One region of the Sedimenticola thiotaurini genome, then DNA from elsewhere that is predicted to be linked to it. Evidence: predicted binding sites of a transcription regulator. Region 1 holds the regulator's gene; each other region holds the start of a gene.

The links. The regulator sigma-54, encoded in region 1, starts transcription at its own class of promoters, with help from an activator protein. The targets are predictions, from matches to a motif close to TGGCANGNTNCNTGCTT.
Region 2: the regulator sigma-54 is predicted to act here: its motif matches at 6,005-6,021, upstream of nifB (nitrogenase cofactor biosynthesis protein NifB).
Region 3: the regulator sigma-54 is predicted to act here: its motif matches at 1,855-1,871, upstream of AAY24_RS07330 (flagellar basal body-associated FliL family protein).

What each region holds. Positions count from the first base shown of each region.
Region 1 is NZ_CP011412.1:2,161,426-2,171,267, reverse strand. Features, by position in the region: gene rapZ (RNase adapter RapZ) at 7-888, opposite strand; gene AAY24_RS09880 (PTS sugar transporter subunit IIA) at 973-1,449, opposite strand; gene hpf (ribosome hibernation-promoting factor, HPF/YfiA family) at 1,469-1,804, opposite strand; gene AAY24_RS09870 (RNA polymerase factor sigma-54) at 1,829-3,331, opposite strand; gene lptB (LPS export ABC transporter ATP-binding protein) at 3,441-4,166, opposite strand; gene lptA (lipopolysaccharide transport periplasmic protein LptA) at 4,174-4,689, opposite strand; gene lptC (LPS export ABC transporter periplasmic protein LptC) at 4,673-5,242, opposite strand; gene kdsC (3-deoxy-manno-octulosonate-8-phosphatase KdsC) at 5,274-5,798, opposite strand; gene AAY24_RS09845 (KpsF/GutQ family sugar-phosphate isomerase) at 5,851-6,849, opposite strand; gene AAY24_RS09840 (calcium/sodium antiporter) at 6,846-7,877, opposite strand; gene AAY24_RS09835 (hypothetical protein) at 8,015-8,200, opposite strand; gene AAY24_RS09830 (DUF4426 domain-containing protein) at 8,202-8,648, opposite strand; gene AAY24_RS09825 (dynamin family protein) at 8,760-9,842, opposite strand, start outside.
Region 2 is NZ_CP011412.1:3,595,527-3,605,368, forward strand. Features, by position in the region: gene AAY24_RS16545 (hypothetical protein) at 1-230, opposite strand, end outside; gene AAY24_RS16550 (ABC transporter ATP-binding protein) at 422-1,348, shown strand; gene AAY24_RS16555 (ABC transporter permease) at 1,345-2,106, shown strand; gene AAY24_RS16560 (substrate-binding domain-containing protein) at 2,702-3,466, shown strand; gene AAY24_RS16565 (sulfite exporter TauE/SafE family protein) at 3,792-4,532, opposite strand; gene AAY24_RS18660 (GNAT family N-acetyltransferase) at 4,668-5,429, opposite strand; gene nifB (nitrogenase cofactor biosynthesis protein NifB) at 6,079-7,599, shown strand; gene AAY24_RS16580 (4Fe-4S binding protein) at 7,611-7,889, shown strand; gene AAY24_RS19320 (hypothetical protein) at 7,908-8,108, shown strand; gene AAY24_RS16585 (ArsC/Spx/MgsR family protein) at 8,105-8,530, shown strand; gene AAY24_RS16590 (2Fe-2S iron-sulfur cluster-binding protein) at 8,580-8,864, shown strand; gene AAY24_RS16595 (nitrogen fixation protein NifQ) at 8,882-9,559, shown strand; gene draG (ADP-ribosyl-[dinitrogen reductase] hydrolase) at 9,649-9,842, shown strand, end outside.
Region 3 is NZ_CP011412.1:1,613,211-1,623,052, forward strand. Features, by position in the region: gene fliN (flagellar motor switch protein FliN) at 1-269, opposite strand, end outside; gene fliM (flagellar motor switch protein FliM) at 298-1,308, opposite strand; gene AAY24_RS07330 (flagellar basal body-associated FliL family protein) at 1,313-1,822, opposite strand; gene AAY24_RS07335 (MFS transporter) at 2,113-3,399, opposite strand; gene AAY24_RS07340 (response regulator) at 3,416-6,238, opposite strand; gene AAY24_RS07345 (response regulator) at 6,526-8,844, shown strand; gene AAY24_RS07350 (Crp/Fnr family transcriptional regulator) at 8,860-9,543, shown strand; gene AAY24_RS07355 (YgaP family membrane protein) at 9,839-9,842, shown strand, end outside.

The DNA of each region.
Region 1 (9,842 bases):
TACAGCTTAACCGGAATCGGCCGAGGCCACCCGGGGCAGATCCCGATGGCGGATCTGGCTCTGCCGGCCACAGGTACGGAAGTGGGCGGCCAACTGCTCCACCAGATAGACCGACCGGTGCTGTCCCCCGGTACAACCGATAGCGATGGTCAGATAGCTGCGACCCTCGGCTTCAAAGCGGGGTATCCACTGCTCCAGAAAGCGCACCAGATCCTCCTTGTAGCGTTGAACGTCGCTGTTTTCCCCGAGAAAGTGCTGTACCGGGCTGTCCCTGCCGGTGAGTGGGCGCAGTGCCGGCTGCCAATGGGGATTGGGCAGGCAGCGGGCGTCGTAGATGAAGTCCGCGTCCCGGGGAATCCCCTGTTTGAAACCGAATGATTGAAACAGCAGGGATATATTGGCGTCCAGCCGTTCCGTGATGCGGGAGCGGATCAGATCACGCAGTTCGTGCAGATTGGTCTCGCTGGTGTCGATGCGGATATTGGCGATGTTGAGAAATGGCGCCATTATCTCCCGTTCATAGCTGATCGCCTCCGCCAGGGGCCGCCCTCCACCGGTCAGTGGATGCCGTCGGCGGGTTTCGCTGAAACGCTTGATCAACGTCTCGTCCCGCGCCTCCAGGAAGATAACCTCATAGCGGATCTTCTTGGCCTTAAGGGGGTGGAGCAGGGTGGAAATGTTCTCGAACTCGGCCGGCGTGTTGCGTGAGTCGATACTGATGGCGACCAGTTGGAACCGTTTGTCCTGATCCTTGACCAGTTCACCGGCCAGGGCCGGCAGCAGGAACACCGGCAGATTGTCTATGCAGTAGTAGCCCTCATCTTCCAGGGTATGCAGGGCGACACTCTTTCCGGAGCCGGAGAGTCCGGTGATGATTGACAGCTTCATGGGGTCTCCGTTACCTCCGGTCAGATGCACAAAAGGGGTCAATCGTATGGGCCTTGAAGCGAACTGCGTCGTCGGCCCTCCGGGTCAGCCGCTGGCGCTGATAGGCATGGGTTCCTGCAGAATGAACTCCTGTAGCAGGCTGGCGCTGTCCCGGGCCTTTCTGAGCCGCTGACAGAACGCTTCATCACTGAACAGGGTGGCCAGTTTGGCCAGCAGTTGCAGGTGCTCTTCGGTGGCCTCTTCCGGTACCAGCAGTCCGAATACCAGGTCGACCGGTTGTTGGTCCAGGGCGTCGAAATCCGCCCCTGACTGCAACTGGACAAAGGCACCGCGGGCTTCCGTGACGCCGGCAACGCGGGCGTGGGGCAAGGCGATGCCATGCCCCAGCCCGGTGCTGCCCAATCGTTCCCGCTCAAGTAGTTTGTCGAATACATTGCCCTGGGTAAGCTCATCTGAAGCAGAGGCCAGCAGTCCGGCTACCTCTTCGAGTACGCGCTTTTTACTGGCCGCCGGGTTGGCGACACTGATGCGTTCGACGCTAATGAAATTTGCGGGAAACATGATTGTGGTGCCTTTTGGGTTAGATTTCGGCGTTGGCAGGGTCAATGCCCTTCATACCTGCACCATTGCGGTGATTAGTGCTTTTCTCCTTGAGTTTTTTGACCTGGCGGTCGATCTTGTCCACCAGGCCATCAATGGCTGCATACATATCCTCCTCTTCACACTCGGCGAAGACATCGGCACCATTCACATGCAGTGTTGCTTCCGCTTTCTGACGCAGTTTCTCAACACTCAGGATGACGTGGATTTTGGCAACATGATCAAAGTGCCGTTCCAGGCGCTCCAATTTTGTATCCACGTAGTTGCGCATGGCTTCGGTGATGTCCACATGATGACCGGTGATGCTGATTTGCATGGTTTGCTCCTTGGTTACGGGCCTCTAGACGAGGCGCTTGCGCTCGTTGGATGGCGGAATCGCCATGGACTCGCGATATTTCGCTACTGTTCGCCGCGCGACCTGAATGCCCTGATCGGCAAGTATACTGGCCAGTTTGTTGTCGCTTAGCGGTTTGTTGGGTTTTTCGGCAGCGATCAGTTTTTTGATCAGTGCGCGTATCGCCGTGGCGGAACACTCTCCCCCTCCGGCGGTACTGACATGGCTGGAGAAGAAATACTTGAACTCCAGCGTACCCCGCGGGGTATGCATGTACTTTTGGGTCGTTACCCTGGAGATGGTCGATTCATGCAGGTCCAGGGCCTCGGCAATGTCCCGCAGCACCAGCGGTTTCATCGCCTCTTCACCGTGCTCGAAGAAGCCGCGCTGCAGCTCGACGATTTTGGTGGCCACCCGCAACAGGGTCTCGTTGCGGCTCATCAGGCTTTTGATAAACCAGCGCGCCTCCTGCAGGTGGTTTTTCAGGCAGGTGTTGTCTTCACTGTTGTCGGCGCGCCGGATCAGCCGGGCGTAGTCCGGGTTGACCCGCAGTTTGGGCGCGGCCTCGGCATTCAGATCCACGTGCCAGGTGCCATCCCGACGGGTCACGAACACATCGGGGATGACATATTGGGCCTCAGTTTCAGCCACCAGGCTGCCGGGCCGCGGAATCAGTGAGCGGATCAGTTGGTTGATCGATTTCAGGGTGTCGTCGTCGATCTTCAGCTTGCGTTTGATCTGGTTGTGGTCCTGCTGGGCCAACAGGTCAAAATGGTCATCCACCAGCCGCAGGGTAAGTTCCATGGCCGGATGGGGTTCGGTGTACTGGCGCAGCTGAATCAGCAGGCATTCGCGCAGATCCCGGGCACCCACACCGGGTGGATCAAACTGCTGGATCCGGTGCAGCACCGCTTCGATCTCATCCAGTTCGATCTCGTCGGCCTCCATGTCGTCGAGAATCTCATTCAGCTCCATCCGCAGGTAGCCGTCTTCATCAATACCGTCGATGATGGCAACCGCTATCTGACGGTCGAGATCGCTGAACGGGGTCAGGTTCAGCTGCCAGGTGAGGTAGTCATAGAGGGTTCGGGCGCTACGGCGCTGGGCCAGGTAGTCACTGTCTCCGGAGTCCCGTGAGGCCATCCCGGAGGAGGGCGGCAGGGTGCTGTCGTAGACATCGTCCCAGCCGCTGTCCACAGGCAGCTCTTCCGGCATGGAACTGGCCTCGCCATTGATCTCTTTCTCGTTATTGAGATCGTTGCTGTTGGCCTTGTCAGCTTTCAGGTTTTCGCCGTTCAGTCCATCGATTACGCTCTGCTGCTCCTGTTGGCGGGCCTCTTCGCGGGCACTGTTATCCTCCTCGGTCTCCAGCATCAGGTTGGAGTCGAGGGCCTCCTGGATCTCCTGTTTGAGATCCAGCGTCGAAAGTTGCAGCAAGCGGATAGCCTGCTGCAATTGCGGCGTCATGGTTAGATGTTGGCCAAGGCGAAGCTGGAGCGTCTGCTTCATGCGAATATCTGAATCTGGTACGTAATTTGTATAGTTTTCACAGTTTCATTCTAGCGTAAAAACTGCACAGGCGCACAAGGGGAAAAAGTGTTAATTGTCATCGGTCAAGCTACAGACTGAACTCTGTTCCCAGGTAGACCGAGCGTACCTCCTGGTTGGCCAGAATCTGTTCCGGCTCACCCTCAGCCAGGACCTGTCCCTCGCTGATAATATAGGCCCGTCCGCAGATTCCGAGGGTCTCCCGCACATTGTGATCGGTAATCAGCACGCCGATACCCCGGGAGGAGAGGGAGCGGATAATATTCTGGATATCCTTGACCGAGATCGGATCGATGCCGGCGAAGGGTTCATCCAGCAGGATGAAGCGGGGTTCCATCGCCAGTGAGCGGGCGATCTCCAGCCGGCGACGTTCGCCCCCGGACAGGCTCATCGCCAGATTGTTCCGCAGATGGGTCAGGTTAAAGTCCACCAGCAGCGCCTCGCAGGCCTCGATCTGTTCCGGACGCCGTAGGTCCTTGCGAGTCTCCAGGATGGCAAAAATATTGTTGAATACCGATAACTTACGGAAAATCGATGGCTCCTGGGCCAGATAGCCGAGGCCGAGCCGGGCCCGGGCATGCATCGGCAGGCCGGTGATGTCGTGACCATCAATGCTGATGGCGCCCTTTTCCGACGGCACCAGCCCGGCGATCATGTAGAAACAGGTGGTCTTGCCGGCACCGTTGGGTCCGAGCAGCCCAACCACCTCGCCAGCGGCTACCTTCAGGGAGACCCCGTTGACCACCGCGCGACGGCGATAGTGTTTTACCAGCTTGTCAGCTACGAGCACACTCATGGGCGGGTTACTTTTTGCCACCGATAGTGACCCGGACCCGTTCCTTGCCCTTGGCGCTGGCACCGGCCTTTACAATGGCCCGGGCGCGGTCGTAGACGATCCGGTCACTCTTGAAGGTGTCCTTGCCCTGGATCAGGATTGCGTCACCGATCATATTGAGGGTCTCGCCGTTGGCCGAGTACTCGGCCTTTTTGGCACGGCCCTTGATGGTGCCCTTGCCATTGTCGGTATCCTGCTGGAATGTAACCGGACTGCCGATCGCTTCGATCTGGTCGGTCTGCTCCTGGTGCTGGGTCACGGTCACCTGGTCCGCCGTCATCACGATGCTGCCCTGGGTCAGTACCACATTCCCTTTATAGATGCTGGTGCCGTTCCGATCGTCGATATCCACCGCATCGGCCTCGATGTAGATCGGCTGGTCCTTGTCCGACTGCAGGGCGGGGGCTATCCCTGGAAACAGCAGCAGTAACAGGGTAATGGCGAACCAGCGGGCCCTGTGTTGGTGCTTAGGGTTCGACTTCATAATGTCCTCGTACATTGGCTAGCAGTTTGATGCGGATCGGCTGCTGGAGCCAGATCTGCATGCCCTTGGCATCGATACGGTCCTGGTTACTGCGCGCATGCACTTCAGCATCGGTTTCCACATAGTTGTCTCTTGGCTGTACCCGCAGATCCCGGGTGGTTATGTGCATGGGCCGGACCCCGGGCGCCGCAAAGCGGTCGATTTTAACCTCACCTTGCAAAAGAAGCACCTCCCCATCACCCGAGAGCCAACCGGTCTCCGAGCGGACATGCCAGGGCGGACGGTCCAGGTCGTACAGGGTCATCCGCGGTGACTCCAGTTCAGTGCTGTCGTCATCCATGAAATGGGTCATGCGATTGGCCACCAGTCGCTTACTGGGTCTCCCGCTCAGATCCATCAGGGTGGAGTCGACCCCTTCCAGATAATAGTCTACCCGGTGTTGTGGAGTTGTGCGTTCCGCCTCCTCCTGCATGCTTTGGCGGGCTATCCAGAGGGTGACCACCACGAGCAACAACAGCATGCCGCCGATTATCAGGTTTTTCTGTTCAGTCATGGTTGATGTCCTGCCCGGATACTTTGAAGGGTCAGTCGAGATACTTCCCAAAAGCCTGTTCCAGGGTCCCTTGCGCCTCCATCAACAGTTCGCAGATTTCCCGCACGGCACCGCGACCGGCTCCTGCCTGGGCCTGCCAGTGTGCATACTGCCTGACCAGGGGATGGGCGTCCCGCACTGTCATGGCCAGACCGACCTGGCGCATTACCGGCAGATCCACCACGTCATCACCCACGTAGGCGATCTGTTCATTCGTCAGTCCCAGTTTGTCGCGCAGTTCCCGAAATGCCGGTACTTTATCCTCTTGTCCCTGGTAGACGTGCCGGATACCCAGACTCTCCATCCGCAGCGCCACCACGTTGGAGGTGCGACCGGTGATAATGCCGATCTCCAGGCCGCTTTTCTGTAGCAGCTTCATGCCGAGACCATCCCGGGAGTTGAACGCCTTGTACTCCTGTCCGTCATCACCCAGGAACAGGCTGCCATCGGTCAGCACACCATCCACGTCAAAGATAACCAGACGGATCTGTTTGGCTCGCTTCAAGATCTCCTGCATCTTAGGCATCCTTTCTGCTGAGTCAGGGTGAGTCGCTACGGGCAGTGGCCGGTCAGACGATGCCCGCCAGCAACAGGGTGTGCATGTTCAAGGCGCCAATGGGCATCTGTTGATCGTCGACGATAAACAGGGAGTTGATCTTCTTCTCCTGCATGATCTTGAGTACTTCCGCCGCCAGCATGTCTGCACTGGCGGTGGTGCTGCCCCGGGTCATCACTTCGGCGATTTTGCAGTTGCGGATATCCACCGGTCGATCCAGGGTGCGGCGCAGGTCGCCGTCAGTATAGATGCCGCTGAGGCGGCCCTGGTCGTCGATAACCCCGGTCATGCCCATCCCTTTCCGGGTCATCTCCAGCAGTGCATCCTTGAGGCTGGCCTGCTCCGGCACCCGGGGGATCTGTTCGCCGGTCACCATCACATCACTCACCATCAGCAGGAGTCGCCGGCCCAGGCTGCCGCCGGGATGGGAGCGGGCAAAATCCTGCTCGGTGAAGCCCCGGGCCTCCAGCAGGGCAATCGCCAGTGCATCCCCCATTGCCAGGGTGGCGGTGGTGCTGGAGGTGGGGGCCAAGTTGAGGGGGCACGCCTCCTGTTCGACACTGACGTCGATATGCACGTCTGCCTGCCGGGCCAGATTGGAATTCGGGTTGCCGGTCATGGCGATCAGGGGCACCCCAAGACGCTTGATCAGCGGCAGTATGGTCAATAGTTCGCTGGTCTCGCCGGAATTGGAGAGCGCCAGCACCACGTCCTTGGCCGTGATCATGCCCAGGTCGCCGTGGCTGGCTTCGCCCGGGTGGACAAAAAAGGCCGGGCTGCCGGTGCTGGCCAGCGTAGCAGCGATCTTGCTGCCGATATGGCCCGATTTGCCCATGCCGGTGACCACAATACGGCCTTCGCACTTGAGCATGAAGCCGCAGGCACGGGCGAAGTCCCCATTTATCCGGTCGGCGAGCGCCTGGATGGCGGCGGCCTCGTTATGGATGACAGCCAGGCCCAGTGCCTGGAGTTTTTTGGCCTCTTCAGGAGAGGGGGTGCAATCCTTGTTCATGTACTTTGCTGCTCGATTGTCTGTTGATAGGCGGTGGGCTCGACGACCGTGGCGGCCCCCCCTTTCTGGGTGAAAAGCACGCCCTGATAGGCGATAAAGGCGGCTAACAGCAGGAATCCCTCAGTCCGATTGATACGCCCGTTTCCGCCGAAGCCGTAGCTGATGACAAACAGGGCCAGGGTCAGGCCGAGCATCATCGGCATATCCCGGGTCAATACCAGGGGATCGAACGGCCCGGGCGCGATCAGCCCCGGTACTGCCATAACCGCCAGCAGGTTATACATATTGGAGCCGATGACGTTGCCGATGGCAATATCGTGTTCATTTTTGAGCGCGCTGGCGATACTGGCTGCCAGTTCCGGCAGGCTGGTGCCCAGGGCCACGATGGTGAGGCCGATGACCAGGTCGCTGACTCCGTAGGAGGAGGCGATGTTGACCGCGCCCCAGACCAGGATCCGGGAGCTGAACAGCAGCAGGGCCAGACCCAGACAGAAGTTGAAAACCGCCTTGCCGGTGCTCATCGATTCCGGCAGTTCGTCCAGGATTTCAGCGGTGATCGGGTCGGGTGCACCGGACAGACTGCGCATGCCGATACGCACCATGGCGTACAGCATCCCCACCAGTCCCAGCAACAGGATCATGCCGTCAACCCTTCCCAGCACACCGTCCAGCATCAGTACCAGGGTGCCCAGACTGACCGCCAGCAGGATCGGGTACTCCCGGCGCAGGGTGTTAGATCGGACATTCAGGGGGGCGATCAGGGCGGTAACGCCGAGAATCAGGCCGATATTGGCGATATTGGAACCGAGTGAGTTGCCGATAGCCAGGCCGCTATTGCCCTGAATGGCGGCCACACCGGAGACCAGTATTTCCGGGGCCGAAGTGCCGAATCCAACGATAGTGAGTCCGATAATCATCGGTGGCAGGCCCAGGTTGCTGGCGATTCCGGACGCGCCGATGACAAAGCGGTCGGCTCCCCAGACCAGCAGGGTAATACCGGCGATGATGGCAGCAATATCTAGCAGCATAAAGTGATTCGTGGGGGATGGTAGAGTTAAATTTCAACGGATTCTTAGTGGCGCAGGCATTGTTTCAGACCTTGCCGGGATTGTCCAAGTTTCTTGGCGCCTGCGCCGGTGTGGCAGGGTGCCCTCTGGCGCTCCGACTATTCGGCCCGGTTGCGGGTGGCGTTGCAACGGCTGCAGCGATAACGGCTGACCAGTCTGCCCTGTTTCACGTCAAACACCTGGGATTGATCGAGTACCCACTTATGGTGGCCGTGCCGGCACAGGGTGTTGCCCTTGTGGCGTTGACTGGCGGTGATCTTTTTGAATGGTAGAACGTTACCCATCTCAGTCGATGTAGAAATCCTGGCTCAGTGATGCAGTTATCGACCTGGTGGCGCCTTCAGGGGTCACTTCCAGGGTGAACTTCAGGGTCTCCCCATCAACGATAGGGAAATCGCCGATGTAGTAGATGGCATCACCCTCCCGAATCTCCCGGAGTTCGATATTGTGCCGCCGACCGATCAGGTTCAGGGCATAAGCGGTCACTTTGGCGGTCACCGGCTGGCCGGTTGTACCCGGAATGTCCCGGATAACGCTAACGTTCAGCAGTCCCCGGTATTTACTGCGCACAATGCGGTAATTACTGGCTACCTCCGGTGCCAGAAGGGCGGTTGGGATGGCGTTGTGATGGATGGTGTAGCCATCAGCCTGGGTGCTGTTTTCAGCGCTCGCCAGGCTGCTGATAAACAGCAGTATCAGGGGTAAAGCGATGGTGGAGATTCGGACTTGCATGGTGCTGCCTCAGTTCTGTACCCGTGGGATGGAAGAAGGTCCATACCTCTTTGAAAGGATAGCGCCAAAGGCCGGATTATGAAAATCCCTCTGCAACGGAGGCAGGGTGCCTCAGCCGGCGGTTTTCCTGGCGGCCACCAGCTTGGGCTTGGGGCGGGTCTCGGCCGTGAGCGGATAGCTGCTATTGAGCGTGTTGTGAATATTACGCAGGATGGTTAACTGCTTGGCCACGGCAGCGTGCTGTGCCTTCAGCTCCCCCACCCGTGCATCCAGGGTGTCCCGGGAACGGCTGATCTTCTGCAGATCCACCAGGCGGCGCTCCATCTGCTCTTTGTGCTCACGGATCTGGAATGTGAGGGGTTCCAGGGCCGTGCTAAGCCAGCTGTCCACCTCCTGTCTGGCCTGGAAGAAGATATCCCGGGCCCGGCTCACCATGGCGACGAAGAAGCGTTTCACCACGAAGTGCTTCTCGGTCATGGCGGTAACCGGGCTTTTACGGAAGATCTCCGCCTCCTGGTAGAGCATCTCCAACTCCACCCGGTAGCGCATGATGGAGAACATCTTCGGTTGCACTACAGAGAAGCCGTGCTCGTTCTGGAAGCGTCGGTAGATACTGCGGATCAATTTGCGCGCCTGTTCGCTCTGATCCACCACGATCTGCATATTGGCGCGCATGTCGTCGAACAGGGTGCGCATGCTTGACTGCAGGCCGAGGGTGGTCCAGTTGTCCGCCATGGCGTTATGGGTGGCGGTGATGGAGCGCTCCAGCTTTTTCAGATCCAGTGCGTCCCGCAGGGTGGTGGCCTGCTCCTTCAGGATCTTGCGGCTGGCCTGGAAGGAGTTGACGTTCTGCATGTATTCGGCCTGTTCGGTACGGGTCTTGGCCATCATATGCTCGATCATTTCCAGACTCTTGCCACTGAGCTGGCGCAGTTCATCCAGTTGGGTCTGGATGCCGTTCAGTTTGGTGGCGACGATGCCCTGGGTATTCTCCACCATCTGGCTGATTTCGGTGGTCACGGTATCCCTGATGATCTCCTGTCGCGCGTCGAGGATGTCGTGCGCCAGATAGTGTTCCAGGGTAGGTAGCCGGCTCTGTTCCATCAGCTGCTGATCGTCCTTGATTTTTCCCAGCAGCCCCTTGTGGGCCGAGACCGGAAAAATCGCCTTCAGGTCAATGCCGAGAATCTGGGC
Region 2 (9,842 bases), 1.4 Mb from region 1:
CTGTCCGTGACGACGGCCAGGGCTGCTTTGAATGCCTGCACATTTTTATCGTGAACCGACAGCAGGCGCGCCAGCTCCCGGTTTTCATCGACACCGGGCGCGCCGCCCAGTTTGTACTTGGTTTCAAGGGCGACCAGGAAGTCAAAGTGAGCCGTCTTGCTCTGACCCATGTCGAGAAAGGCGCGGTGGGCTGTTTTTGCGGACTCGCTTAAATCATCAATGGCAGGCATGGCATTTTCCCATGGGTGTTGGAGAGGGGAGAGTATAGCGGTTGATGGTGCTGCCGTTTTACCTGTTATGGGACAGGTGCGGGGAGGCGGTTTTGAATCCTGTTGATTAAGCCGCACAAACGTCCGGGTTATCCGCTCATTAGCTTGTCGCCTATTTCCCCTTACCGGTCACTTTGCCGTATCATCCAGCCATGTCCACCATCATTTCCATTTCCAATCTTTGCAAAACCTACGAGAGTGGCCATGAGGCTCTCAAACAGGTCAATCTGGATATCGAGCAGGGCGAGATTCTCGCCCTGCTGGGTCCCAATGGCGCCGGAAAAACCACACTGATCTCGGTGATATGCGGGCTGGTGTCGCCCAGCTCCGGTTCGGTCTCCGTGGGCGGCTTCGATATCGTGGAGAACTATCGGCAGACCCGCAGTCAGATCGGCCTGGTACCGCAGGAGCTTACCCTGGCGGCCTTTGACCGGGTATGGGATACCCTCTGTTTCAGTCGTGGCCTGTTCGGAAAAAAACCGGATGACGCCTATCTGGAACAGCTGCTGAAGGATCTCTCCTTATGGGACAAGCGGAACAGCGAACTGCGTGCTCTCTCCGGGGGTATGAAGCGACGGGTGCTGATTGCCAAAGCGCTCTCCCACCAGCCGCAGATCCTGTTCCTGGATGAACCGACTGCCGGGGTGGATGTGGAACTGCGCAAGGATATGTGGCAGATCGTCAACAAGCTGCGGGACTCCGGTGTCACCATCATCCTCACCACCCACTACATCGAAGAGGCGGAGCAGATCGCCGACCGGGTTGGTGTGATCAATCACGGTGAACTGTTACTGGTGGACGACAAGGTGAACCTGATGCGGGAGCTGGGTCGGAAACAGTTGATCATCGATCTGAAAGAACCGATCAACAGGATCCCCGAATCGATGAGCGGTTATGCCCTGGAGCTTTCTGAGGATGGCCGGCAACTGATCTACACTTACGATACCCAAGCCAACAGTACCGGTATCACGGCGCTGCTGCAGGCCATGCATGCGGCCGGGTTGTCCATGAAAGATCTCAACACCACGCAAAGCTCATTGCAGGATATTTTTGTCAACCTGGTGCAGGCCGTCGAATGAATTTGCAAGCTGTAAAAGTGATCTACAAATACGAGATGCTGCGCACCTGGCATACTTTGTTCCAGAGTATCGCATCGCCGGTCATATCCACGGCGCTCTATTTTATCGTATTCGGTTCTGCCATCGGTTCCCGTATTCAGTCGGTTGATGGAGTCTCCTACGGTTTGTTTATTGTGCCGGGCCTGGTGATGTTATCGGTTCTCACCCAGAGTGTTTCCAATGCATCCTTCGGTATCTTCTTCCCCAAATTCAGTGGCACGGTCTATGAAGTGATGTCGGCCCCGATCTCGTTTTTTGAGATCCTGCTCGGCTATGTGGGAGCGGCCGCCACCAAGTCCCTGATCATCGGCAGCATAATTCTGATTACCGCCAGCTTCTTCGTGGAACTGCGTGTCGATCACCCGGTCTGGATGGCCCTGTTCCTGGTCCTGACCTGTATCTCGTTCAGTCTGCTGGGTTTTATTATCGGTCTCTGGGCCAACAACTTCGAGAAGCTGCAGGTGGTGCCCCTCCTGATCATTACGCCGCTGGTGTTTCTTGGCGGTACCTTCTACTCGGTCAGCATGTTGCCACCCCTGTGGCAGACCATCACTTTGTTAAACCCGGTGCTCTACCTGGTGAGCGGGTTTCGCTGGAGCTTTTTTGGCGTGTCGGATGTCAATGTCGGCATCAGCCTGGGCTTTATCCTGCTGTTTCTCGGGATCTGCTCCAGTGTGGTGTGGTGGATGTTCAAAACCGGATATCGTCTGAAACAGTAGTTTAGCCGCGGCAACTTCCGGGACGGCCGCCTCCTCATCAGCACTCCCTGCCGGGGCTGTTAGCTAACCCGCTTTCCCCCTCTTCAGCCCCGTCACCACGCTTCCGGTAAACCGGAGGATCAGGGCGAATCGCCCCTATTGATCTATTTCGCCATCGCATAGTCCCATCAGGGGCCGGTCCTGCTGGTTGCTGGGGCACTGTTCAGGCAGCCGCAGTCGGCTTTTGCTGGGAAAAATAGCTGGGAAAGCTGGGTCAAACAGAGCCGGCTATTGGCTATTCCGCTGGAGGGTTGGGATGAAATACTGAAGGATTTTGTAGGGAATACGCTAACGCAGCCTAAGGAAAACCACCATGCTTTAAATTACTTTTGCTAATAGCCCTATCACTGGCTATCTGTTCCAATGCACGAACAAAAAGCAGAAATGACAAAAATCTGCAATAAGTCATCTATTTGACACAAACCACCAAAGAGCCATACATATGAGCAATGTATATCATCGCATAGGGTTGTTGGCTGTTCTCTTCCTATTTTCCACTATATCCAACGCAGTCACGTTAACCTGGGTAGGTTGCGGAATAACTAAAAAGGCTTTCATGCAGGAGTTGGTGATCGCCTATAAAAAGAGTACCGGTGTTGAGATTGTGCTGGAGGGTGGCGGCGCCACCAAAGGTATCAGATCCACCTCGGAGCACTCGGCGGATATGGGCGGATCCTGTCGCTACCGGATCAAAGGGGAGGCCCCCGAATCCAAAATCTCTTTCAATCCCGTCGCCTGGGATGCCCTGGTCGCCATTGTCCACCCGGATAATCCACTGAACTCCATCACCATGGAGCAGCTCCGGTCACTCTATCGTGGCGAGATCAAAAACTGGAAGCAGCTCACTGGCGAGAGCCGACCGTTGAAGCTGGCAGTCCGCCGCGGCAAGATCTCCGGAGTGGGGCTGACGATAAGACAGCTTGTGTTCAACGATCCTGACATGGATTTCCCCCAGATCAATGTTTACAAGTCATCCGGTCCCCTGGAAGAAGCTATTGAAAATGACGTAAACGCGATCGGTATGACCGGCATCAGCAGCGCCCGGAAACGGAATGTAAAAATCCTCCAGCTGGACAACAAGGAGCCCAGCTTTGAGAACATCAAATCCGGTCACTACTTGCTGTATCGGCCGCTCTACCTGGTGATCGACAAGGAGAGTGAAAATGCCGCTGAGCTGAAAAACTTCCTCAAGTTTGCCCACTCAAAGGCCGGCAGGGATGTGATCCGCAAGAATGGTGTGGTGCCTTACCTGGAAGCGCTTGGGTTGAGCATTAAGCAGCAGATTCAGTGGAAAAATGCCCGGAACCAAGCGGGTGAGTAAGTTCTGATACTCGCTGGAATCTACAGCTTCGCTGCCATCAGCCGATGTGGTGTGGAGCTTGATGGATAAACTCCGGTCCTGGATTACCAGGCCGGAGTTTTTCAGATAATTCCGGGTCTGGCTCAATCCGCCCTCTGCATGGCTCAGAAGCCCTGCTCACTATCGTAGTCTGTAGCCCAGTCCCGTTTACCGTTGTTGTAGCAATCATCGCAAGTAAACTGTTCTCTGCTGGAGCGCCAGCCGATGGCGTGCTCCACCTCGAATGATCGGCCGCAGTGTTTACACGGGGGTGTTTTGTTTGCCATCTCTCCGTAGCCGGATAAGGTTACACCAGTCCCGAGACGATCTTGATGGCAGTCGCCAGCAGTACCATTGCGATGATGTATTTGAGTTGTCCGCTTTTCAGTTTTTCGCTCATCAGCCAGGCTCCCAGGGCGGCGCCCAACGCTGAGGCAAGGCCGGTGACACCCACCAGGGCATAGTCCATTTCAGAGAGTGTTGCATGGGCAAAAAAGCCGGTCAGAGAGGCGAACACAACGACGAAAGAGGCGGTGGCGGAGGCCCGCTTGGGTTCAACCCCGGAACCGACCAGTGTGGGCACGATAATACTGCCGCCGCCAACCCCCAGTAGTCCGCCGACAAAGCCCGCAACCCCGCCAAGGCCCATGCCACGAAACAGCTGGCTGCCTGGCGTGATAGTGGCCGGTGCAGGTTTTGGAGAGTAGATCAACATCATGAGACTGGCGAAAATCAGGAAACCGGAAAACATCCATAACAACAGTTGACGATCCAGGCCCTGGCTGACGCTTACGCCAACTGGTGACAGTGCCACGGCCACAATCAGTATCGGGACGGCCAGGCGCCATTCCACCAGGCGTTTGCGGATAAATGTGGTGGTGGAAACGCTGGTGGAAATGGCGTTCAGCAGCAGTGCGGTAGCCATAGCGGCATGGATCTCCACGCCCAACGCCAGAAATATTGGTACCAGGATAAATGCCGCCCCGACGCCGGCCATTGCCATGATGGCGGTGAGGCAAAATGTGGCAATGGCGGCGATGGTAAGCATAATAACCGTGGCTTAAATTGGCTCCTGAAATGGCACTACAAAGGCCACGGGCCGGGTGAATTCGGCCTGAGCGATTTAGCAGCAGCCGGTGTGGAAACATCCGGAACCAGGCGATCTCCTTGAGAGCCTGGTGAGCTAATATCTCACCTCGTTAACGGCTGTGTCAGGTTTTTTTGACCGGGATAACGCCGACAACAGGTTGAAGTTGCGATGGGTAGCGTGGATGGTTTGCTTCATGGTTGTTCGTCCAAGATCGATCTGCAGGTCAACCGATTGCGTGGCCCAGGTTAGCAGCAGGGTACAGAGATCGAACAGGTTGGTCTGAGCCGGCGAGACAGTGTCGGATCTCTCCTTGGGTAGGTCTGTTTCAGCAATCAGTACTTCACCATCATAGCGGGTGTCGATGATCCGGCAAACTTTACGGATCAGGGCCTGTATCTCCTGGTTGTGCGCCAGGCATTCGAACCGAAAACGGGCGATATCGCGTTCCAGCGCCGCGTCTACCAGGCGATCCAACAGGAGATGTCCGATCCCTTGGCCCTGCATGTGATCGGCCACAGTGATAGCCACTTCAGCGCATTCATCATCGTCGCGAATGCGAATTGCGCGGGCAATGCCCAGCCCGTTGCCCTCCCTGCCCGACTCGTCGAGTTCGACCGCGGCGATGGCGAAGTGGTCGTATCCATCGGTCTCAGTGAAATAGCGTAGTTCCGCTTCTGAGAGTGAGGCCTTGGCGGCAAAGAAACGTTTATGGCGGGAGAGGGCCGAAAGCTCGGAAAAAGCCCGTTCCATTTCCTGCTTGTCGGAGGGGCGAACCAGGCGCAAACGGATTTGCCGGCCATTATCCAGTTGGACCGAATCAGCGTAGTGTTCCGAAAAGTGGAGTTCCTGTTGCATTTGCATGACCTCCCGATCAGGTTGAAATAGGCCGCAATTAGTGGCCTATTGTGCGATGCAACATAAATATAAGCAATAGAAAAAGCTAAGATAGTCAATTAATTAGGGATCAGCTCATGGAACAGGTATCCGTTAACAAATGATTTGGAACGGAACGGTTTTAGAGCTGTCTGAGGCCAAATCCAGGTGTGCAGGAAAATAGATCACGCGCTATACGGCCGGATCAAACGGCTTTGCGAACAACAGGCGGCGTGTCCATCGACACCGTTATTAGGGTGAAATGAGGGTGCTTACCCTGTTCAACTGTTATTCCCCAGGTTTCACTAGGCGAACAAACCCTGGGCCAGGGTATTTGCATCAGTTGGAGAGATGCTTCCAACATCGGAGCTCAGGCTTCCACAATCTATCCGCCGTTCCACCTTCCCGTACCATCGACCCACTTACCCTACCGGGATTGGCAACAACGTAGCACTCCCGACAATTCCCCCTCTTTTGTCGTCTACATAACCATGCATGGCTCTTCAGAAATAATAAAAACCAAGAATAAACAGATAGATAAGTGACTGAATTCAAGCGGGCACACTCTTTGCTTCTGATCAGTTCAGTGTTGTTTCAAGCCTTGATGAGGCGTTGATCAGGAGATCCGGTGATGGAGTTGACGGTATTAGGTCAAACGGCAGGCCAGGTGGCAGATGAGGTTTCCGGGGGGGGTTGCAGTTCTTCCGGGTGCGGTGGCAGCAGTGATCAGCTGTCTCATCTGCCCGAGCATATACGCGAGAAGGTGCACAACCATCCCTGTTACTCCGAGGAGGCGCATCACCACTTCGCCCGCATGCATGTGGCGGTGGCGCCGGCCTGCAATATCCAGTGTCACTACTGCAACCGGAAATATGACTGCTCCAACGAGTCCCGTCCCGGTGTGGTGTCAGAACTGCTGACGCCGGATCAGGCGGTCAGGAAAGTGATGGCAGTGGCGGCCAATATTCCCCAGATGACGGTGTTGGGCATCGCCGGACCCGGTGATCCCCTGGCCAATCCGGAGCGCACTTTCGAAACTTTTCGCCAGCTCACCGAAAAGGCGCCGGACATCAAGCTCTGTGTCTCCACCAACGGACTCTCCCTGCCGGAGCAGGTGGATGAGCTGTGCAAGCACAATATCGACCACGTCACCATCACCATCAACTGTGTCGATCCGGACGTGGGGGCCAAGATCTATCCCTGGATCTTCTGGAACAACCGGCGCATCAAGGGTCGCAAGGCGGCAAAGATCCTGATCAGGCAGCAGCAGAAAGGACTGAAGATGCTCACCGAACGGGGCATTCTGGTAAAGGTCAATTCGGTGATGATCCCCGGTGTCAATGACCAGCATCTGGAAGAGGTGAGCAAGGTGGTGAAGGCCAACGGTGCTTTCCTGCATAACGTGATGCCGCTGATTGCCGAGGCGGAGCATGGCACCTTCTACGGCGTCATGGGGCAGCGTGGTCCCACCCACAGCGAGTTGCAGGCGTTGCAGGATAAGTGTGCCGGCGACATGAACATGATGCGTCACTGCCGTCAGTGTCGTGCCGATGCAGTGGGCATGCTGGGCGAGGATCGGGGCGACGAGTTCACCATGGACAAGGTTGAGAACATGGAGGTGGATTACGCGGCGGCCATGCAGCGACGTGCCGAGTACCAGGCCGCCGTGGAGGCCAACCGGGAGGCGCAGAAGCGCCAGAGCGGAGAGACCTTTGTGGCACTCTCATCCATACAGGTGAAGAAGCGGGAGACCCGACCGGTGTTGATGGCGGTCGCCACCAGTGGCGGCGGAGTAATCAACCAGCACTTTGGCCATGCCAAAGAGTTCCTGGTCTACGAGGCCTCCATGACCGACGTCCGTTTTATCGGCCATCGCAAAGTGGATCTCTACTGTAGCGGTGGTGACACCTGCGGTGACGCGGAGACCACCTTGCAGAAGATCATCCGCACCCTGGATGGGTGCGAGGCGGTGCTCTGTTCCAAGATCGGCTACGAACCCTGGGAGCAGCTGGAGTCAGCCGGAATAGAGCCAAATGGTGAACACGCCATGGAGCCGATCGAGGAGGCCGTAGCGGCAGTATACGCCGAGATGGTGAAGCGCGGCCTGGCCGATAAAAGCGCAACACCTGACCGTTTGCAGGCGGGTGCCTGAGGAGCAATAGCATGGCTTATGAAATTATTGATAGTTGCGTCAACTGCTGGGCCTGCGAACCGCTCTGCCCCAGCCAGGCAATCTCCGAACAGCGACCCCATTTCCGGATAGATGCGAAAAAGTGCACCGAGTGCGAGGGGGACTATGCCGATCCCCAGTGCGTCAGCATCTGTCCCATCGAGGGGGCCATCCTGAATCCGTTTGGCGAGGCGGCCAACCCGCCCGGTTCGCTCACCGGTATCCAGCCGGAGCGCATGGCTCAGGTGATGGCGGAGATCCAGGCCCGTTAACCACAATAGGAGCAGCCCGTGTCCACGATCAGCAACTTCAAGAGCACCCCATCCACCGCCCCGGTTTCAATCCGTTGTCGACGCTGGCTGCATGGGTTGCGACAACGGCCATCAGCGGGAGTCCAACCGGCCTGGACCCACTTGCCGCATCGCCTGTGGCAGCGCAACTCTGCTCTGCTGGTGCTCCTGCATGAGCGGCAACCGGACCTTGTCCCATGACCCGGTTATGGTTTTATGAAAAGCCGGGCTGTGTCGGTAACCGGGAGCAACTGGCACTGCTCCAGCGTCTGGGCTACCAGCCGGAGGTGCGGAATCTGTTGAGTCAGCCCTGGACAGTGGAGACTCTGCGGCCGTTTTTCGGCAGTAAACCGGTATCTGAATGGTTTAACAGCACCGCTCCGGCGGTCAGAAACGGGGCGATCGAGATTGCCCGGCTGGAGCCGGACCAGGCTCTTCGGCTGATGCTGGCCGAGCCGCTGCTGATCCGCCGGCCGCTGTTGCAGTACGGCTCGTTCCGGCAGTCCGGATTTGAGTCCGGCCCGGTGTTGATCGCCCTGGGTATTCCGACGGATCTGTTAACCGACCTGAACAGCTGCCCGGTAGAGGCGGACAGGGCGGCCTGTGCCGTGATCGATCTGTAGGGGCAGGAGAGTTTATCGCAGCGAGGTTTTACACCACAGGTGAGCAGCAATGGCGAAAGCAAACATTACCTTTGAAGATATTGATCGCACTGTCAGCGTGCCGGCCGGTACCCGGGTCATAGAGGTTTCCGAGCAGGTTGGCGCCGGTATTGTCTACGGCTGCCGGGAGGGCGATTGTGGTACCTGCATCATGCATGTTCAGGAGGGTTGGCATAACCTCACCGAGCCCAGTGTTCTGGAGGAGAAGGTGCTAAAGGAGAACATGGCGGGACGGCATGACCGACTCGCCTGCCAGGCACAGATCATTGGTGACTGCCGTATCAAACCGACCTGATCGAAACGGAGTTCCGCATGGCGCTGATTAAATGCCGATACATATTCCAGGCTGGACCGCTGGTCCCCGGCTTCGTGGGTGTTACCCTGTTGCGCTGTCTGCGCCGGGACGGGAACCGAACAATGCTGAGCGCAGTCAAGGCGGATGAATCGCTGGCATCAATATATACCGCCCTGATGGCCCAGCGTCGCGGGGAACCGGCTGAAGAGAACCTGGCCCGCATGCTCGCCTCCTGGTCGCTGGGTCGGGGCGTGCTGCCCGACTGGTTGGGGCTGGGTGAGCTGCGTTACCGGCAGTTGATGGCACGCCATTTCCCCGGCATCGATCCCGACCGATTGGCCCACTTTGGCCGGCCATTGGCGCCCGATCGTGACGACGAGCAAGCGGAGCTGCTGAGTCTGCTGCTGGCCCATCGCAGTGGTATCACCTCCTCGGAGAAATGGATTGCCGGCATTGTCACTGCCGGCTGCCTGGGGAGCGATCACCTGTGGCAGGACCTGGGGTTGTGGAGCCGCCCCGATCTGACCCGGCTGATGCTGGACCACTTTGCACCGCTTGCCCGGCGCAACGACAGGAACATGAAATGGAAACGCTTCCTCTACAAGCAGTTGTGCGAGTCCGAGGGGATCTATGTCTGCCGCTCACCCAGTTGCGAGGTCTGTATTGATTACGCCAACTGCTTTGAGCAGGAGTAGGACGACAGCAGGTTGCCGGGGATGGACGAGCAGATCGGCGGCAGTGATGGTTGCCGGGGTGGACACAACCCACGGGGGAGTGAAGGACGATGAACAGATCACTCTCCATTGAACAGCGGGCCATCGGTGCCTACCTGGGGCTGGCGGTCGGGGATGCCCTCGGTGCCACCACCGAGTTTCTCACCCCCAATGAAATCCGTGACCGTTACGGTGTGCATGACAGCATCATCGGTGGCGGTTGGTTGCATCTCAAACCCGGCCAGGTGACCGATGATACCGGCAT
Region 3 (9,842 bases), 550 kb from region 1:
ACAACCGAGCCCTGATTCAACTGCAACAGGTTGCGGATGGAAATCTGGGTACGTCCGATCTCCATGGAGATGGTGACCGGCACATCCAGAATGGCATCCAGCTGCACCTCACCCCCACTGCCGTTCTTGGACTCTGCTGTCAGCTCCTGGAACTGCGCCGCATCGGCCGCCATGTCATTGGGAGTGGCAACCACATCGTCCTGCTCCTCCAGTGCAGCAGCCCACTCATCGGCCAGTGCTTCATTCGGGTCTTTTTCCACGTCGCTCATGATATTTGTCCTAGTTGAAAAGCGTTGCTCAGGATTCGTTCAGCAGATCCTGTAACCCTATGTGCTTTGGGGGATCGATCCACTTTTCGATCTTGATCGCATAATGCCCATCCGATACGCCTACACGTCCGGAAAATATCGGCACATCCGCTGCCATCACTTCCACCACCTGGGGGATATCCATCGGTATCACATCGCCCTTTTGCAGCTCAGCCAGCTCCCGCATACTCAAAGTGGTTTCACAAAAAATCGTGGAGAGTTCCACTGAAACGTCCATGATCTCGTCCTTCAGGGCGATCACCCAGCGCTCATCCTTATCGCCCCGATCCGACTGCACACCGGCATCCAGAAGATCGCGAATCGGCTCAATCATGGAGTAAGGCATGCAGATATGCATATCGCCGCCGCCCGCTTCCAGATCGACATGAAACGAGGTCACCACCACCACTTCCGAGGGACTCACAATATTGGCGAACTGGGGATTAACCTCGGAGCCGACACACTCAAATTTCAACGGCAATACCGGCTTCCAGGCTTCGTGCAGATCGTTAAACGCGAGATTCAGCAGCATCTGGACCACACGGAGCTCGGTGGGAGTGAAATCACGCCCTTCGATCTTGGTGTGGAAACGCCCGGTGCCGCCGAAGAAGTTGTCCACCACACTGAAGACCAGCTTCGGATCCAGTACACAGAGCCCCTTCCCTTTCAGGGGGGCAACCTTCACCAGGTTAAGGCTGGTCGGGACAAACAGACTGTGCACAAACTCGGAGAATTTGAGCATCTGTACACCCGACACCGAGATGTCCGCCGAGCGACGTAACATGTTGAACAGGCTGGTGCGGAAATAACGGGCGAAACGCTCGTTCACCATCTCCAGGGTGGGCAGCCGCCCACGAACTATCCTGTCCTGGCTGGCGAAGTCGTAAGGACGGGCCTCGCCATCAAACTGTTCATCAGCTTGGGTATCGATATCACCGTCATCGACGCCATGCAGCAGCGCGTCGATTTCGTCTTGTGAAAGCAGGTCACTGGCGCCCATGATTTTATTGCATCACAAAAGAGGTAAAGTAGACGGCTTCGACTTCTCCCCCTCCGTCATACTCCTTGAGAATCCGGTTAATTGTATTGAGAACCTCCGTCTGGAGTTTCTCCTTGCCTGCCCGATCGCGCAAACCACTATCCTGCTGGTTGCCGAACAGGGACAACAGGTTGTGTCGAATCATCGGATCATTGTATTTAAGGAACTGGATCAGAGCCGGATCACGCGCCATCACCTGTACCCCCACCTGGAGCATTTTGGCCTTTCCACCGGGTGGCAGGTTGACCACAAATACCGGGGCAAGCGGGTGATAAATGGCCGGTAACTGCTCCTCAACCACCTCTTCCGCCTCATCCTCATTCGCTGCGCCACTCCCACCGGTGAGATACCAGCCAAGAACCAGTCCGATAGCCATCAGCAGAACCGCACCCAATATAATAAGGATCAACTTCTTTTTCGAAAGACCGACGTGTTCTGCGCCAAGATCGAGATCTTCATCCTGTTGTTTTGCCACAAACGATTCCTCTCTAAAAACCAGACTTAACTATGCAATACCTATACCACTCAAAAATCAAATATAATCATGTTATTTTTCATATAGTTATAGATTTTTTCTTTCGACTGACAAAGAATTGACAGATGACGGTATGGTCAAAAGGCAAAAAAATGGCGGGATCAAGCCGCCACGGGGATAGTCGGCAGACCCGACCATCCCGGCATTTCGCAATCCCGAACAGGAACTATCCGGGCAAAGACCACGGCCCTGGCTCATGCCGCTGAAAGGCAGCGGGGGAATCACATCACTTACTCTTCCAGCAAACGGGCCTGGGCACGTCCGGCCACCTCATCGACCTGCTTCAGCAACAGGGCCCCTGCCACAAACAGCACGGCCACAGAGAGCATGGATAGCCGGGGGCTTCCGGTCAACAGACTCACCATACCCATCATCAAGGGCCCCAGGACCGCGGCAAACTTCCCCAGCATGTTATAGAAACCAAAAAACTCTGCCGGCTTGTCTCTGGGGATCAGCCGCACATAGAACGACCGACTCAGCGCCTGGATCCCCCCCTGCACCAGGCCAACCGCTACCGCGAGCAGGTAAAACTCCCAAACCTGGTCCATCTGGTAGGCCCAGAGGATAATCACCAGATAGATTCCGATCGCCACAAAAATACCCTGACGGGGGCCGAAACGCTCCCCCAGTTTGCCAAACAGTATGGCCGCGGGAAATCCGACAAACTGGGTAATCAACAGCGCCACAATAAGTCCATTAGAGTCAAAACCAAGTGACAGTCCATAGTCCACCGCCATCCGGATAATAGTGTCGACCCCATCGATATAGAGCCAGTAGGCTGCCAGGAACAGACCGGTCTGACGCAGCAACTTCAGCTTTGAGAAGGTGGCACGCAGTTGTCCGACCCCGGCCCTGACGCTTTCCAGCCACCCGGAACCACCGGTGGCTGGCGACTCGGGCACAAACAACAGCACCGGGATGGTAAACAGGGCCCACCAAATCGCCACCATCAGGAATGAACTCTTCACCGCTTCCGCCGCATCGGCCAGGCCGAAGAAGGCCGGATCGAGTGTCATCCAGACATTAAAAGCAAACAGGATGCCACCCCCCAGATAGCCCAGCCCGAAACCGATCGAGGAGACCAGGTCCAGTTCCGATTCCCGGGCCACTTCCGGCAACAGCGCGTCATAGAAAATATTGCTGCAGGAAAATCCGATCACCGCCATGGCATAGAGCATCAGGGCCATCATCCAGCCCCCTGCCGCCACCAGATAGAGCGCCCCGGTCATTACCACGCCCATCATGGCAAAGTAGCGTAGAAACCGTTTCCGGGCATTGCCCCGGTCCGCGATGGCGCCCAGCAACGGCGCCAACAGCACCACCACCAGACTGGCAAAGGCATTGAAACTACCCAGTAAAAAGGTGCTGTTGCCGGTATCCAGATCAGCGGCCCAATACTGTTTGAAAAACAGGGGAAAAAAGCCCGCCATAACGGTGGTGGCAAAAGCCGAGTTGGCCCAGTCATAGAGCGCCCAGGAGAGTACCTGGCGACTTCTCCAGTGATTTTTGCTGTCCATGCTCAACATTGCCCCATCAGTCAAAGCTCAACTCATCCAGTCCCTGTTCACACACCTTGCGTAAAATCCTGTCCGCCGCATCGAAAGATTGATTCAGACCCTTATATGCACTGGAGACCCTGGTCAGATCATCCTGCCGGGCTGCCTGTTCAATCTGACGGGCAATATCGGAAAGCTTCAATGCCCCCACGTTGGCACTGCTCGATTTCAACGAGTGGGCCGGCAGAATCACCTGTTCAAGGTCCCGGTCCAGAATTCCCGCCTCGATCTCGCGGATCAGTCCCGGGGCCGTATCCAGAAAACTCAACAGCAGGGTTACCAGGTCATCCTCCATGATCTCATGCAACTCATCGAGCACGCTGCGATCAATATCCCGTGGCTGTCCTGGTGAGCCTTCCGGCTCCTCGTCCGGCACCGCATAACGGGTGGTGTCCCCCATCGGTCTGATATTGTCGGCGGTTGCTTCCGGGGCATCAAATTCGTTGCGCGGCAGCCATTGACAGAGCATCAGTCGCAGGGTGGCGGGCATCACCGGTTTGGACAGATAGTCATCCATCCCGGCATCCAGACACTTTTGCCGATCCCCCTCCATGGCGTTAGCGGTCATGGCGATAACCGGCAGACGGGCCAGCCCCTTGGTGGCTTCCCGCAAACGGATTGCCCGGGTCGCCTCATACCCATCCATCCGGGGCATCTGGCAATCCATCAGCACCAGATCATACTGATGGTGATTGATCGCAGTAAGGGCCGCCAGGCCGTCCTGGGCCACATCACACTCCAGACCCAGCCGGAGCAAGATCTTCTTTGCCACGTTAAGGTTTACCAGATTGTCCTCCACCAGCAGCACATGCCCCATCAGTTGCACGTCACTGGCGGAATCCGCTTCGACCCTACCGAAGTTGTCCAGCGGTACTGTCTCGGCCCAGGAGCTATCCTGGGAGTCCGCATAGAGGAATTGATTGGTGAGCTGTTCCGTGGATGATCTTGCCCCCGACGACTGCTCATCCTGCACATCCATCAGACGGCACAGCGTACGGTACAGCTCACTCTTTTTTGCTGGCCGGGAAAGAGTGGCATCCACACCCAGTTTGTCAGCCGAGCGAGCCACATCGCCTATCACCAGCAGCTTCAGCCCGCCCAGAGTCGGCTCATCATTGATCTGACGCAGAAAGCCCGACAGCCTGCCGCTCAGGGTCTTGCTATCCAGAATCAATAACTCATAGGCCCAGCTTTCGCCCAGATTAGCGGTTGATATCAGGTTGGACAACGCATCCATAGTACTGCTGGTCCGCTGATGCAGAACACCCCAATCATCCAGAAACTGCTCCAGACTCTCCGCATGCCGGTCATCATCATCCAGCACCAGCACCCGCACCCCCTGCAGGGAGCGCCTGTCAGCCGGGATATCCCGCAGGGACTTGCGCATCGGCACTAAAAACCAGAAGACCGACCCCTTCCCCACTTCCGACCGGACGCCGATCTTGCCATCCATCAACTCCACCAGGCGCCGTGAGATCACCAGACCCAGCCCGGTCCCACCATGTTTACGGGTGGTGGAGGCGTCGGCCTGGTTAAAGGCCCGGAACAGGCGGGCCTGGGTCTCTTCACTGATACCGTCTCCGGTATCCTTCACCGCAAACACCACCTCGACGTTTTTTTTGCTGCGCCCCCGGCACGCCACATCAACCATGACACCGCCTTTGGAGGTAAACTTGATGGCGTTGCTGACCAGGTTGGTCAACACCTGGCGCAACCGGATCGGATCGCCCCTTACCGTACTGGGTAGATCAGGATCTATTCGGTAATTCAGATCCAGCCCCCGGCGCTCTGCGCTCTTGGCCATCATGGTCACCACCGATTCGACCAGCTCCTGCAGGTTCATCTCAATGGACTCAAGATCGAGCTTTCCCGCCTCGATTTTAGAAAAATCCAGGATATCGTTAATAATGCTAAGCAAATGGTAGGAAGAGTTCAGCGCAGTGGTGACGAACTGGCGCTGTTCCCGATCCAGCTCCGACTCACGCAGTATTTCCAGCAAAGGCACGATACCGTTCAGCGGTGTACGAATTTCGTGGCTCATGGTAGCGAGAAATTCGCCCTTCACCATATTGGCTGTCTCAGCAGCTTCCTTGGCCAGGTAGAGTTTCTGCTCCACGTCACGCCGACGTTCATCCTGATCATTGAGCTTGGTGTTCAGCCCCATCATCTGCAGGCGGACCTGATCCAGTTTTCCCGTGACATTCTGTTTTCCTGCCCGCAAACGGGCGATGATGCCAAACAGTTGGGACACCGCCGTGGCAACGACCCCGAGTCCCAGGACAAATGCCAGCAATACGGTCACTATACTGCCGGTCGGCCAGAGCTGATCCAGATTGAACACACCCAGCAGGGCCGCCAGGAAACAGGCGAAGAAGAGCAACACCATCAAGTCGAGGGCGGATAGCAACAGGATCGATAACAGTCCACTGGCACCAATAGTCAACAGTATCAGCAACCCGGCTTCCGAATGGTGGTACGGCAACAGGTAGGCGGTCATGGCACCCCAGCAGAGTCCCGCCGGCAAGGTGCTGAGCAGCGGATAGTAGAGCCACGGTTTGAGCGCTGACAGATCCGGCTGACGTAGATACCAGGCGTACCAGGTACCCAGTTGAGTGAGGGCGGTCAGTATCAGACCGCCCGTCAGAAGGCGTACCGGCGTACCACCCACCTCCGCAGCGAGCTTGTAGACCAGACCGGATAACAGCAACGTCGCAACACCGGCAAAACCGAGACCGGCATAAAACAGCCTGGCCCGCTCCATGGCAATCAACAACTGGCGTGTTACTTTTATTTCTGACATGCTCTTATCCAGGCATTCAAGACAGACTCAGGCATCCTGCGCTCCCACTGTAATCCCTGCTCATGGCCACCAGCCGGAAGCCCTGGTGAGTTAAGCAAAACCCGGGCTGCCAACCAATCTGTTAATCTAACGGCGCCATTTTACATGGCGGGCCCCGATTTCGGATATTTCATCTATATGATTAGGTGGCCTACACAGACTGTCAGTGGGATAATCCTGTCCAGATCGGGAGTTACCACTTGTCAGGAGCCTGGTCAGCATACACCGTATGGAAAGGAACTGAATACATGCCTGAACAGCAACAAAAAGAACAGGAACTTAAAGCAGCGTTCATTCAACATCTTCCCGAGCGAATTCACAGTGTTGACAGCGACTGGATCGAATTATCCCAAGATACCTGGGATCCGGTTCAGCTGAAAAAACTGCATCAGAAAGTCCAGAGCCTGACCGGTACCAGTGGCCGCTTTGGTTTGGCCAGGTTAAGCGAGAACAGCTACTCCCTGGAAGTCACCCTGGGTGGCTTCATGGCTGCCGATTCAGTTCCCACCCCCAAACAGAAACAGGCGGTCAGCGCACTCATCACCGCGATCAAGCATGAATCGGAACTGGTACGTAACAACTCCGGCATGCAAAAACCGGCCAGTCGACTGATTTACCTGTTGTTGTCCAGCGACAAGCTGGCCCCCGGTCTTGTCGGCATGCTGGAGGAGCAGGGTTGCACGGTATTGAGCTTCCTGCAACCGGACGATGTTGAAGGGGAGATACAGCGTCGTCTGCCGGACGTGCTGATCATTGATGACAGTTTCCTGGTCCGAATCAGCATGCTTAACCGTGAACTGGCAATTCAGCAGGAGTATCACAAGAAACAGGTGGGGATAATCTGCATCAGCCAGACCAGAGATCTGGAACAGCGCCTGCTTGCACTGCGCAGCGGTGTGGATGGTTACTATGTGACGCCGGTAAATACCCAGGATCTGGCGGCCCGAATCATGGAGATGGCCTCCCCCAAAGACGACCGTTACCGTATTCTGGTGGTGGAAGATGATCAGTCCCAGGCCGATTTTGCCGCGTCCATTCTGAGAAAGAGCGGTATGAAAACCGCGGTAATCACAGAGTCGATGAAGGTAATCGAAGCACTGGATGAATTCCGCCCCGACCTGATCCTGATGGATCTCTATATGCCGGATGCCAATGGCATTGAACTGACCACCATTATCCGGGAGCATCCTGACTTCGTCACCACACCGATCGTGTTCCTGTCCGGCGAACAGGATACTGACAAACAGCTGCAGGCATTGAGTGTCGGCGGTGACGACTTCCTCAGCAAACCGATCCGCCCCCGCCACCTGATCAACACCATTACCAACCGGGTGCAACGGGCACGCATGCTGGAAAAACGTCAGCCTCATCCCAACAGTCGGGACCGCCTCACCGGGCTCTACCATCGTCGGCACTTTTATGAAGAGCTGGATCGCATGACCACACTCATAGAGGAGCGCGCGGCGACTGGTGGAGTGCTCTACATCTCGCTGGAACAGACCGAAGGGGACGGAACGGAGCAGAAAGATAATGGCTATCTTGCCAACCTGGGCAATCTGATCAGCGGTTTGCTGGAAGAGCAGGATATCGCCAGCCGCATTGATGATGACAGTTTTGCCATTCTGATCCTGCGCCCTCACCAGAAGAATATTGTCAGCCTGGCGGAAAACCTTGCCCGCAAACTGCTGGCATTGAAAACCGAAGCAAAGTTGACGCCACACATCGGTATTGCCATCTTCGGCAGGGAACAGACCAGCGCATCCGATCTGATCGCCAATGCATCAGCCGCTTCACAAGCGATCCTGGGGAGCGACCAGTATGTCAAGCTGTACGATGAACCGGACAACCATCCCGGCCATGAACCGGCGACGATACAGCTACCCCAACTGTTCAGACAGGCCCTTGAAAAAGGCAGCTTCCAGCTTCTTTTCAGAACACTGAAACACAATCAGCAGCCCGGAACAAACGCCTACATGCTGAAACCACGACTGCCGCTGAGTGACGGAAAGTATCTGGGTAGCGCCGAAATCATGTCACTGGGGGATCAGGAGCAACTTGGATATCGGTTAAGCCAGTGGCTGATTGAGCGTGCCCTGGCCACACTGGAAGAGAAGCGGAGCGAAGGCAGAAACAACCTGTTAATTGTGGAACAATCCGCCGAATCGATTTTTCAGGGCGCTATCGCAGGCTGGATCAGGGACCAGTTGCGCGCCCGACAGATGGTCGGTGTTGGCCTGGTGCTGGAGTATCGCATCGCCGACTTGAGCGTAGATCTGAAAACCGCCAAGGAACATTTCACCCAGCTCCACGAGATGGGTATCAAAGTATCGCTCTCCCGGTTCGGGGCAAACAGTACAGCTCTAAAGGTTCTGCACTACCTGGGCGCCGACCTGGTCCAACTGGCGGGCCCCATCCTCAAGACCGATAAGATCGATGACATCATCAGCCAGATCCGGGCATGCAATGGAGAGATAATGTTACCCACCGGCGCAGATCCCGGCTCGATCTCCCCAGCCTGGCTTGATTCTGCCGACTGGGTGCCAATAGTGTCCGCAGCCCCCCTTTAACCTCTGGAGCGCCCGGTGACCATTGAGAACAGCAGAAGAGCCAGTCTGTCGGAGAAAATCCGCTTTATCGACCAGAGCGACGAACTGTTCAAACGGGAGTTTTTTGCCAAGGCCAGCATAGCGAACCTGCCCAAGGGGCAGCATGTGTGCCAGGAAGGTAGTGACTGCAGCCACCTGGCAATCCTGCTCAACGGTACGGCGAGAGTCTATAAACTGGGGGAGAACGGCAAGGAGATCACGCTCTATCGGGTGGGTCCGGGTGAGAGCTGCATTCTGACCGCATCCTGCATTCTCAGCAACACGCCCTTTCCCGCATTTGCTATCTGCGAAACCGATGTGGAGGCCGCGTTGATATCGGCCAGCGATGCACGCCGCTGGCTGGCCGAGTCAGGCAACTGGCGGGACTACATCTTCAGCCTGGTGGCCACCCGTCTGTCCAACATTATCAACGTGGTCGAAGAGGTGGTTTTCAGACGCATGGACAAACGCATCGCCCACCATCTCTGTACCCGAACGCTCCCACCCAATCACACTCTGCAGGTAACCCATCAGGAGATCGCCTCGGAACTCGGCACCTCGCGGGAAGTGGTAAGCCGGATTCTCAAGGAACTTGAACAGGAAGGGCTGATCCGGGTAACACGGGGTTCTATCACTCTTCTCGACCTGCCGGGACTGGAGCAGAAACAGCTGGAGAGATAACTTTGTCTGGCATGGCCATATTCATCCACTCTTTCCACGCACCTGTCCAGCATGCCGCTATACTGGAAACATTGAACCGGAATCCACTCCCCCGATAAGTTGCCGCACCCGGTTGCCGGTTATTGGATAGCTACTGTTCGGACAGAAACGGCACCATCCGGACCGGGTCAGCGGGATAACCGGAAACCGCTATGTGACTAAGTCACATACAGAGTGGAGAAAAAGGGGTACCTTTAGCCCATAGTCCATGGGGCGCGCGCCCCTGAATCCTAACTGAACAACATGGGAGCTTGTGATGA